Regions from separate parts of the Streptomyces sp. CNT372 genome, predicted to be linked through region 2. Evidence: riboswitches for the same ligand, from Rfam matches in the RefSeq annotation. Region 2 holds a riboswitch; the other holds the start of a gene.
The links. Region 2 has a riboswitch for S-adenosylmethionine ahead of C593_RS0118585 (aminotransferase class V-fold PLP-dependent enzyme). Riboswitches for the same ligand answer to the same signal wherever they lie in the genome.
Positions count from the first base shown of each region.

Region 1 (4,854 bases), on a different contig from region 2:
GGTCGACGGGCGGGAGCAAGCGCCTCCGGCGAAGACCCGTGGGGGGCGGTGGCCGGGCGGCGGGCGCCTCCGGCGGCCCGGGCGCGGGCATGCGCGAGGGGCCCGCTTCCCGGTGGTCGGGATGCGGGCCCCTCGGCGTGAGTGCGTCGGTGGCCGAACGCGCCTGAATCAGTCGGATCAGTCGGATCGGACGGATCAGACGGCGAGCTTGACCATGTCCGCCTGCGGACCCTTCTGGCCCTGCGAGATCTCGAACTCGACCCGCTGACCCTCTTCAAGGGTGCGGTATCCGTCCATCTGAATCGCGCTGTAGTGGACGAAAACATCCGCACCACCGTCGACCGCGATGAAGCCGTACCCCTTCTCCGCGTTGAACCACTTGACGGTGCCCTGAGCCATGCCTAACTCCCCTATTACTGGCCCTTGCGCAGGACCGCACTTCGCGGACCCGGGTCAGACCTCACCCCGACAGGAGGGGTGTGCGCCGGAACGCGTCGACCGCGGCTGAATGTATCTGCACAACTGCCCTCTGCAACAGGTCAATCGGACGAGAAATCCAGGCAGGACCGATCGTCCGATCCGTACCAATCCGCTGAATTCCGGGGCAAGTCGGGCCCGACAAAGCGGCACTATTGAGGCAATTCGATCGCAGAGTTTGGCCGCTTTCTTGCGGTGCGGCTCAAATGCTCTCCCGCTGCGCGGCCGGGGTTTCCCAGACTCTACCGCGCCTAACCATGCAGAATCGCCCCCTCCGCTTAGCTCGCGGAAAGGGCGATCCAGGTAACTCCGGGTAACTAACGGGCGTTGTGCACGAAACGCCCGGGCCGGCCCCGAGGCCGGAGGGCCCCGTGCCGGCCCCGTCGCTCAGCCGCGCCTCAGCCGCCGGTTCTGCCGCCGGCCACCGTCGGTTCAGCCGCCGGCCACCGCCGGGATGATGGAGACGCCCGCGCCGTCCGGCGTCGCCGTCTCCAGGCCCTGCTCGAAGCGCACGTCGTCGTCGTTCACGTACACGTTCACGAAGCGGCGCAGCTTGCCCTGGTCGTCCAGGACGCGGGCCGCGATGCCCGTGTGGTTCTTCTCCAGGTCGGCGATGACCTCGGCGAGGGTCGCGCCCTCGGCCGGGACCTCGGCCTGCCCGCCCGTGTAGGTGCGCAGGATGGTGGGGATGCGGACGTTGACGCTCATGCGAGGCCAGCCTCTCGGAAAGAGTCCAGGTTGGGTCGGATGACAGCGGTCATACCCGTCGTGGGGGCGACCGCGTCCAGGGTCTTGAGGCCGTCACCCGTGTTGACGACCACCGTCGTCAGGGACGGGTCGATGAGACCGGCCTCGATCAGCTTCTTGGTCACGCCGAGGGTCACCCCGCCCGCGGTCTCCGTGAACACGCCCTCCGTGCGGGCGAGCAGCTTGATCGCGTCCACGATCTGCTCGTCCGTGACGTCCTCGACCGCGCCGCCGGTGCGGCGGCAGATGTCCAGGACGTACGGGCCGTCGGCCGGGTTGCCGATCGCCAGGGACTTGGCGATGGTGTCCGGCTTCTGCGGCCGGACCACGTCGTGGCCCGCCTTGAAGGCGACGGAGACCGGGGAGCAGCCCTCGGCCTGGGCACCGAAGACCTTGTACGGCTTGTCCTCGACGAGGCCCAGCTTGATCAGCTCCTGGATCCCCTTGTCGATCTTCGTGAGCTGGGAGCCGGACGCGATCGGGATGACGATCTGGTCCGGGATCTCCCATCCGAGCTGCTCGCAGATCTCGTACGCGAGGGTCTTGGAGCCCTCCGCGTAGTACGGGCGCAGGTTGACGTTCACAAAGCCCCAGCCCTCGCCGGCCGGGTCGCCGATGAGCTCGGAGCAGAAGCGGTTGACGTCGTCGTAGTTGCCCTCGATGCCGACGAGTTCACCGCCGTAGACGGCGGCCATGACGACCTTGCCCTGCTCCAGGTCGTGCGGGATGAACACGCAGGAACGGAAGCCGGCCCGGGCCGCCGCGGCGCCGACGGCGCCCGCGAGGTTGCCGGTGGAGGAGCAGGAGAGGGTGGTGTAGCCGAAGGCGCGGGCGGCCTCCAGGGCCTGGGCGACGACCCGGTCCTTGAAGGAGTGCGTCGGGTTGCCGGAGTCGTCCTTGACGTGCAGTCGGCCCGGCTCGACGCCCAGCTCGCGGGCGAGGTTGTCGGCCCGCACGAGCTTGGTCCAGCCCGGGTTCAGGTTCGGCTTGCCGGCCACGTCGGCGGGGACGGGCAGCAGGGGCGCGTAGCGCCAGATGTTCTCGGGGCCGTTCTCGATCTGCTTGCGCAGCGCTTCCGGGTCGCCGCTCGGGATGTCGTACGCGACTTCGAGCGGCCCGAAACAGGCCTCGCAGGCGAAGATCGGGCCGAGGTCGAAGCGCTCCCCGCACTCGCGGCAGGAGAGCCCGCAGGCGGGTCCGAGGTCGACGGCACCGGCCCGGGAAGCGGTGGGGGAAGCGGCGTCCGTGGAGGTCGCGGCGGTCTGTGCAGCCATGGAGGCGAGGCCCTTTCTCCTCATCTTCCTCATGGCGCATCTCGCCATGAGACGGATTTGGCACCTTCCCTAGCCGGGAGCCTCGCTTCGTGGTGAACGAGACCGGCTGGAGGGTTGCCGGGGCTTCAACGGGCCGTTTCCCTCTGCCCCTCTGGATGAGCGGTATTCGATTGTCCGAACGGGACGACCCCGACATGCGACGGTCATCCGCGTTGTTCAAGACTGTAACCGAACCCCCGGACGGTCCGAGACGGTCGTCCGATCCGCGAGATGGAGATCACGTGCTGGAAGAGGTGGAGCGCTGGCTGGCCCGGCGGTCCTGGACGGTGGCCGACCGCCCGCTGGACCGGCTGATCGCCGCCAAGCAGGGCACGTCCGGCCGGCGGGGCACCACGGTCAGCGTCGTCCTCCCCGCACTGAACGAGGAGGAGACGGTCGGCGAGATCGTCACCGTCATCCGCGAGGAGCTGATGACGGACGCGGTGCCGCTCGTGGACGAGCTGGTGGTCGTGGACTCCGGCTCGGCCGACCGCACCGCCGAGGTCGCGGCGGCGGCGGGCGCGCGGGTGGTCCACCGGGACGCGATCCTGCCGCGGCTGCCGGCCGTGCCCGGCAAGGGCGAGGTGCTGTGGCGGTCCCTGCTGGTGACCGGCGGGGACGTGGTGTGCTTCGTCGACGCCGATCTGCGCGACTTCTCCGCGGACTTCGTCACCGGGACCGTCGGCCCGCTGCTCACCGAGCCGGACGTGCACTTCGTCAAGGCGATGCACGACCGGCCGCTCGGCGCCGAACCGGGCCAGGGCGGGCGGGTCACCGAGCTGGTGGCGCGGCCGCTGCTCAATCTGCACTGGCCGCAGCTGGCCGGCTTCGTCCAGCCCCTCGGCGGCGAGTACGCGGCCCGCCGCTCCCTGCTGGAGCGGCTGCCGTTCCCGGTCGGCTACGGGGTGGAGCTGGGGCTGCTGGTGGACGCGCTCGGCGCGGTCGGCCTGGACGCCCTGGCCCAAGTGGACGTCGGCACCCGCAGGCACCGCCACCAGGACGGACGGGCGCTGGGCCGGATGGCGGCGACGATCTACCGGACCGCCCAACTGCGGCTGGCTCGGGGCCACTTGGTGCGCCCGTCGATCACGCAGTTCGAGCGCGCGGAGGACGGGTTCGTGCCGCGGACCTACGCCGTGGACACGGAGGAGCGGCCGCCGATGCGCGAGATCGGCGAGTACGCGACCCGCCGCGCGGCCTGAGAGACGCCGCCCCGGGCGCAGGCGCGGCCCGTACGCCGGGCGCAGGGGCGGCCGATCCGGGCACAAGGAGCCGCCTCTGAGCAAGGGCGGCCGATCCCGGCGCAAGGGCGGCCGATCCCGGCGGCGACGCGCCCGGCGTACGGCCGCATCCGGAAAAGGGATGGTCGTTTTGTCTACCTTTTCTCCTTATGGACTCGCTCAGTCATGTGGACGCGCTCGTCCACGCCGCCGAACTCGCCCGCACCGGCTCCGCCGCCGAGCAGCTCTGGCTCCTCGGCGGGGTCGTGCTCAGCCTCGTCGCCGCCGGGATCGTCGCCCTCGCCGCGGCCCGTGGCCGGAATCGCGACCACTGACCTGCGGCGGAGCCGTACGCACGTTTGAGGGCGGGTGGTACGGGCTACGTTCGCCTACATGGTCACCGACGCTGCCCCGATCGACGCTGCCCGGATCCTCGTCGCGTCCAACCGCGGCCCGGTCTCGTACACCCTGACCGAAGGCGGCGGACTCGACGCCCGGCGCGGCGGCGGCGGGGTCGTCTCGGGCCTGTCGGCCATCGGCTCCGACGAGCAGTCCCTGTGGGTGTGCGCCGCCCTCGGCGAGGGCGACCGGGAGGCCGTGCGGCAGGGCGTCGGTGAACCGGGGGTCCGGATGCTGGACATCGACCCGGACGTGCACGCCGACGCGTACAACGGCATCGCCAACTCGGTCCTGTGGTTCCTGCACCACCTGCTGTACCAGACCCCGCTGGAACCGGCCTTCGACCAGGAGTTCCGCCGGCAGTGGGACGCCTACCGGTCCTACAACCGGGCCTTCGCCGACGCGCTGGCCGAGTCGGCGGCCGAGGGCGCGGCCGTGCTGATCCAGGACTACCACCTGGCCCTTGCCCCCGGGATGCTCCGCGAGCGACGCCCGGACCTGCGTATCGGCCACTTCTCGCACACCCCGTGGGCCCCGCCGGACTACTTCCGCCTCCTCCCCGACGACATCGCGGAGGAGCTGCTGCGGGGGATGCTCGGCGCGGACCGGCTCGGCTTCCTCACCCGGCGCTGGGCGGACGCGTTCACGGCGTGCGCCACGCAGGTCGTGGGCGGCACCGGCTCGACGGTCACCGGGGT
Region 1 covers NZ_KB897779.1:405,400-410,253, forward strand. Annotated here, with positions in the region: gene C593_RS0109725 (cold-shock protein) at 196-399, opposite strand; gene C593_RS0109730 (MoaD/ThiS family protein) at 910-1,185, opposite strand; gene thrC (threonine synthase) at 1,182-2,522, opposite strand; SAM riboswitch class I at 2,516-2,660, opposite strand; gene C593_RS0109745 (glucosyl-3-phosphoglycerate synthase) at 2,780-3,739, shown strand; gene C593_RS32950 (hypothetical protein) at 3,928-4,092, shown strand; gene C593_RS29270 (trehalose-6-phosphate synthase) at 4,151-4,854, shown strand, end outside.
Region 1: it holds a riboswitch for S-adenosylmethionine, as region 2 does, so the genes downstream of both, thrC (threonine synthase) here and C593_RS0118585 (aminotransferase class V-fold PLP-dependent enzyme) in region 2, are expected to answer to the same signal.

Region 2 (4,854 bases):
GGCGGGCGGTGCGCGGCGCCGCGCGGGGCTCATCGGTGACGTACGCCCTGATCGCGCTGTGCTGCCTGCTCTTCCTGATCAGCCCGGTCTCCGGGCTGAACCCGGCGTACGGCGTCGGGGACCAGGTGCTCTCCGCGCAGGCGGCGTACTTCGAACGCTGGGGAGTGGTCCCCGCCGAACTGATGTCCGGTGCGCCGGGCGCCCTGCTGACCCCGCTCACCGCCCTCTTCGTGCACGGGAGCTGGCTGCACCTGCTCGGCAACATGCTCTTCCTCTACGTCTTCGGCGCGATGACCGAGGAGCGCATGGGCCGCTTCGCCTTCGCGGTCTTCTACCTGGCAACGGGCTACGCCGCGCTGCTGGCGTACGCGGTGGCCAACGCGGACTCCGACCAGACGCTGGTAGGGGCGTCCGGGGCGATCTCGGCGGTGCTCGGCGCGTTCCTCCGGCTCTTCCCGCGCGCCCGGGTCACCAGCCTCTTCCCCTTCCTCTTCTTCCTCCCCCTGCGCTTCCCCGCCTGGGCGGTGCTGGTCTTCTGGTTCGTCCTCCAGTGGGTGGCCGCGCACAACGCGGGCAGCGGCCCGGGGGTGGCCTACCTGGCCCACCTGGCCGGGTTCACGGCGGGCTTCCTCTACGCCTGGGTGCGGTACCGGGGTGGGTCTAGAGTTGGGGCACCTGCAACAGCAGCGGCCAGCGAGGGAGACAGCAAGCCGTGATCACCGCGATCGTGCTCATCAAGACCAGCGTGGACCGGATCCCCGAGATCGCCGAGTCGATCGCCGCGCTGGACAGCGTCAGCGAGGTCTTCTCGGTGACCGGGACCTACGACCTGATCGCCATGGTGCGGGTCGCGAAGCACGACGACCTGGCGGACGTCATCCCCGGCCGCATCAGCAAGATCCCCGGGGTGGAGGGCACGGACACGCACGTCGCCTTCCGCACGTACTCGCAGCACGACCTGGAGGCGGCGTTCGCCATCGGCCTGGACGCCTGACCGCCCCGGCTCGCGGGGTCGCGGGTTGCGCACGGACCTGGGGGCACCCGCCCGGCCGCCTGACCCGGCACCCGCGGCGCGGCGCGGTGGCTCAGCCGCGGTCGGGCACGCAGCGCCCGTCCTCGGTGCGGTACCGCCAGCGGGCGCCGTCCCGCACCAGTTCCCTCACCGCGGCGACGAAGCGACGCACATGCTCGTCCGGCGTGCCCGCGCCGAAGCTGACCCGGATCGCGTTCAGGGACCTCTCCCCGGGGGCGGCCTCGGGGGAGCCGCACTCGCCGGTGTCCCCGGGCTCGCCGCCGAGCAGGGTGCGCACCAGGGGGTGCGCGCAGAACAGCCCGTCCCGCACCCCGATCCCGTACTCGGCGGAGAGCGCGGCCGCGAAGTGGGAGCTGTTCCAGCCGTCGACGACGAAGGAGATCACGCCGACCCGGGGCGCGTCGTCCCCGAAGAGGGAGAGCACCCGCACCTCGGGGACCTCGGCGAGCCCGGCCCGCACGGTGTCGATCAGGTGCCGCTCCCGCTCCACGAGGGTGCCGAACCCGGCCTCGGTGAGGGCCTTGCAGGCGGACGCGATCGCGTAGACGCCGATGACGTTGGGCGAACCGGCCTCGTGGCGGGCGGCGGTGGTGTGCCATGCGACGTCCACCCCGCCGTCCGGGCGCCGGGAGACCGTGCGCGAGGCGCCGCCGCCCGCGAGGTACGGCTCCGCCTCCCGGAGCCAGTCGGAGCGCCCGGCGAGGACACCGGAGCCGAAGGGCGCGTACAGCTTGTGCCCGGAGAACGCGACCCAGTCCACGTCCAGTTCGCGGACCGACACCGGGTGGTGGGGCGCGAGCTGGGCCGCGTCCAGGACGATACGGGCGCCGTGCGCGTGGGCGGCGGCGGCCAGCTCCTTCACCGGCCACAGCTCGCCCGTGACGTTGGACGCCCCGGTGACGCAGACCAGCGCGGGGCCGTAGGGGTCGCGGTCGGCGAGTGCGTGCTCCAGGGTCCGCACGGCCTCGCCGGGGGTGCGGGGCGCGTCCAGGAAGGTCACCCGGGCGTCCCGCCAGGGCAGCAGGGAGGCGTGGTGCTCGGTCTCGAAGACGAAGACCTGGCAGCCCTCGGGCAGGGCCCCTGCGAGGAGGTTGAGGGAGTCGGTGGTGGAACGGGTGAAGACGACCTGGTCCTCCTCCCGGCAGTCCAGGAACCCGGCGACCGTGGCGCGGCTGGTCTCGAACAGCTCGGTGGAGAGCTGCGAGAGGTAGCCGGCGCCCCGGTGCACGCTGCCGTAGTAGGGCGCGTACGCGGCGACGTCGTCCCAGACGCGCTGGAGGGCGGGGGCGCTCGCCGCGTAGTCCAGGGCCGCGTAGGGGGCCTCGCCACCGGTCACGAGCGGGACGGTGACGTCCCCGCCGAGGACGGGCAGCGGGGCCGCGCAGCAGGGCTCGGCCTCGGTGGCGGCGGCGGGCGCGGGCACAGCGGCGGGGGCGACAGCGGGCGCGGGCACAGCGGCGGGGGCAGCGGTCGGAGCGGCGGTGGCGACGGCGTCAGGGCGCACGGACATGGCGGATTCTCCCGGCAGTGAAAGGCGATACGGCTTCGACGGACCCGTGACGGAGGCACGGGGATTGCCTCGACGCACGGACCGGACCCGGAGGAAAGGCACCTCGTGCGGAGGGTGAAGAAGGGGCGGTGGACGCCCTAGCACATTCGCTTGCTCACGGAACAGCTCCTCGGGACCAGGACCCCAGAGCCGTGAAGGGGTCCGCGCTTGCCGCAGACCTCGCTGCCTGCGGCCTGGTCTTCACCCGGGGCACCCCGCCACGGACGGAGGGTTGCCGGACAGCGGGCCGGGGCCGTAGTCGCTGTCACTCATGACCTTGGCAAGCATCCTGCCACAGACCGCCCACCACGCAAGAGCGGGGTCCAGCATCCGGACCCCGCTCCCCGTACCGCTCCCGGCCACGGCCCAACGGCCGCGCCGCGCCTACGCGTTGCTCAGCGCCACCCAGCGCTCCAGGGCCGCCCGCGCCGCGCCCGAGTCGATGGACTGCGCGGCTCGCGCGACACCGGCCGCGAGCTGCTCGTTCAGACTGCCGTCCGTGGGCTCCAGGGCGGCCAGGGCCGCCGCGGAGTTGAGCAGCACCGCGTCGCGCACCGGGCCGGTCTCGCCGCCCAGTAGCCGGCGGGCCACATCCGCGTTGTAGGACGCGTCCGCGCCGCGCAGCGCCTCCACGGGCACCAGGTCGATGCCGATGTCCCGGGGGTCGAAGGTCTCCTCGCGCACGGCCCCGTCCCGGACGACCCACACCTTGGAGGTGGCGGTGGTGGTCAGCTCGTCCAGTCCGTCGTCGCCGCGGAAGACGAGCGCGGAGGAGCCGCGTTCGGCGAGGACCCCGGCGAGGATCGGCGCCATCCGGGCGTCGGCGACTCCGGTGGCCTGGGCCCGTACCCGGGCCGGGTTGGTCAGCGGGCCGAGGAAGTTGAAGACCGTGCGGATGCCCAGCTCCTTGCGGGCGGTGGCGACATGCCGCAGGGCGGGGTGGAACTTCACCGCGAAGCAGAAGGTGATCCCCGCCTCGTCGGCGACCTGCGCCACCCGGTGGGGGGTGAGATCGAGGTTGACCCCCAGCTTCTCCAGCACGTCGGAGGCCCCGCTCGCGGAGGAGGCGGCCCGGTTGCCGTGCTTGACCACCTTGGCGCCGGTGCCGGCCACCACGATCGCGGACATCGTGGAGATGTTGACCGTCTTCGCGCCGTCCCCGCCGGTCCCGACGATGTCGACGGTGGCCCCGGGCACGTCGATCAGATTGGCGTGCGCGTACATGGTCCGCACCAGGCCGGTGATCTCCTGGACCGTCTCGCCCTTGGCGCGCAGGGCGGTGGCGAATCCGGCGATCTGCGCGTCGCTGGCCTCGCCCCGCAGGATGCGGTCCATGGCCCAGGCGGTCGCGTCGGCGCTCTGGTCGCGGTTGTCGAGGAGGGCGTTCAGTACGGCGGGCCAGGAGAGGTCCGCCACGCTGTCGCCGCCGTCCGGGGTCGATGCGTTCATGGTCCGCTCCAGGGGGTCCGGGGGCCGGGGGCCGTCGGGAAAAGAGGTCTCCACCCTATCCAGGCGGCGGCAGCGCGAAGGGCCCCGTCCGGCGTACGGACGGGGCCCTCGCGGTGGCGACCTCCGGTCGGCGGAGGCTCGGGATCAGTGGTGGCCGTGGCCCTCCGTGATCTCCCGGTACTCCTCGGCCGTGGGCTTGGCGATCTGGTTGTTCTCGCCGTAGTAGCCCTTGCTGAGCTTCACGCGCAGCTTCTCCATCCGCCCGATCTTGCGGCGGACGCCGTTCTCGTCGACCTCGGGACCGAGTTCGGCCGGCTTGTACTGGTCGTGCGCGACCAGGGCGTACCGGGCCTCGGCCGACAGCGGCTCGTGGATCTCGACGAACTCACCGTGCGGCAGGCGCTTGATGATGCCGGACTCGCGCCCGTGCAGCACCTTCTCCCTGTCGCGGCGCTGCAGACCCAGGCAGATCCGCTTGGTGATGATGAACGCGAGGACCGGTCCGACGAAGTACGTGATCCGGACGAACCAGGTGATCGCGTTGATCGACATGTGGAAGTGCGTCGCGAAGATGTCGTTTCCGCCACCCAGCAGCATGATCACGTAGCCGACGACCCAGGCGACACCGAGGGCGGTGCGCGTCGGGGCGTTGCGCGGGCGGTCCAGGATGTGGTGCTCGCGCTTGTCGCCCGTGATCCAGGACTCGATGAACGGGTACACCGCGATCGCGCCGAGCACCACACCGAAGATCACCAGCGGGATGAACACACCCAGGACCAGGGTGTGGCCCCAGAGGTTGATCTCCCAGCCGGGCATCACACGG
Region 2 covers NZ_KB897783.1:337,112-341,965, forward strand. Annotated here, with positions in the region: gene C593_RS0118575 (rhomboid family intramembrane serine protease) at 1-716, shown strand, start outside; gene C593_RS0118580 (Lrp/AsnC family transcriptional regulator) at 713-994, shown strand; gene C593_RS0118585 (aminotransferase class V-fold PLP-dependent enzyme) at 1,086-2,543, opposite strand; SAM riboswitch class IV at 2,742-2,859, opposite strand; gene trpD (anthranilate phosphoribosyltransferase) at 2,967-4,031, opposite strand; gene qcrB (cytochrome bc1 complex cytochrome b subunit) at 4,176-4,854, opposite strand, start outside.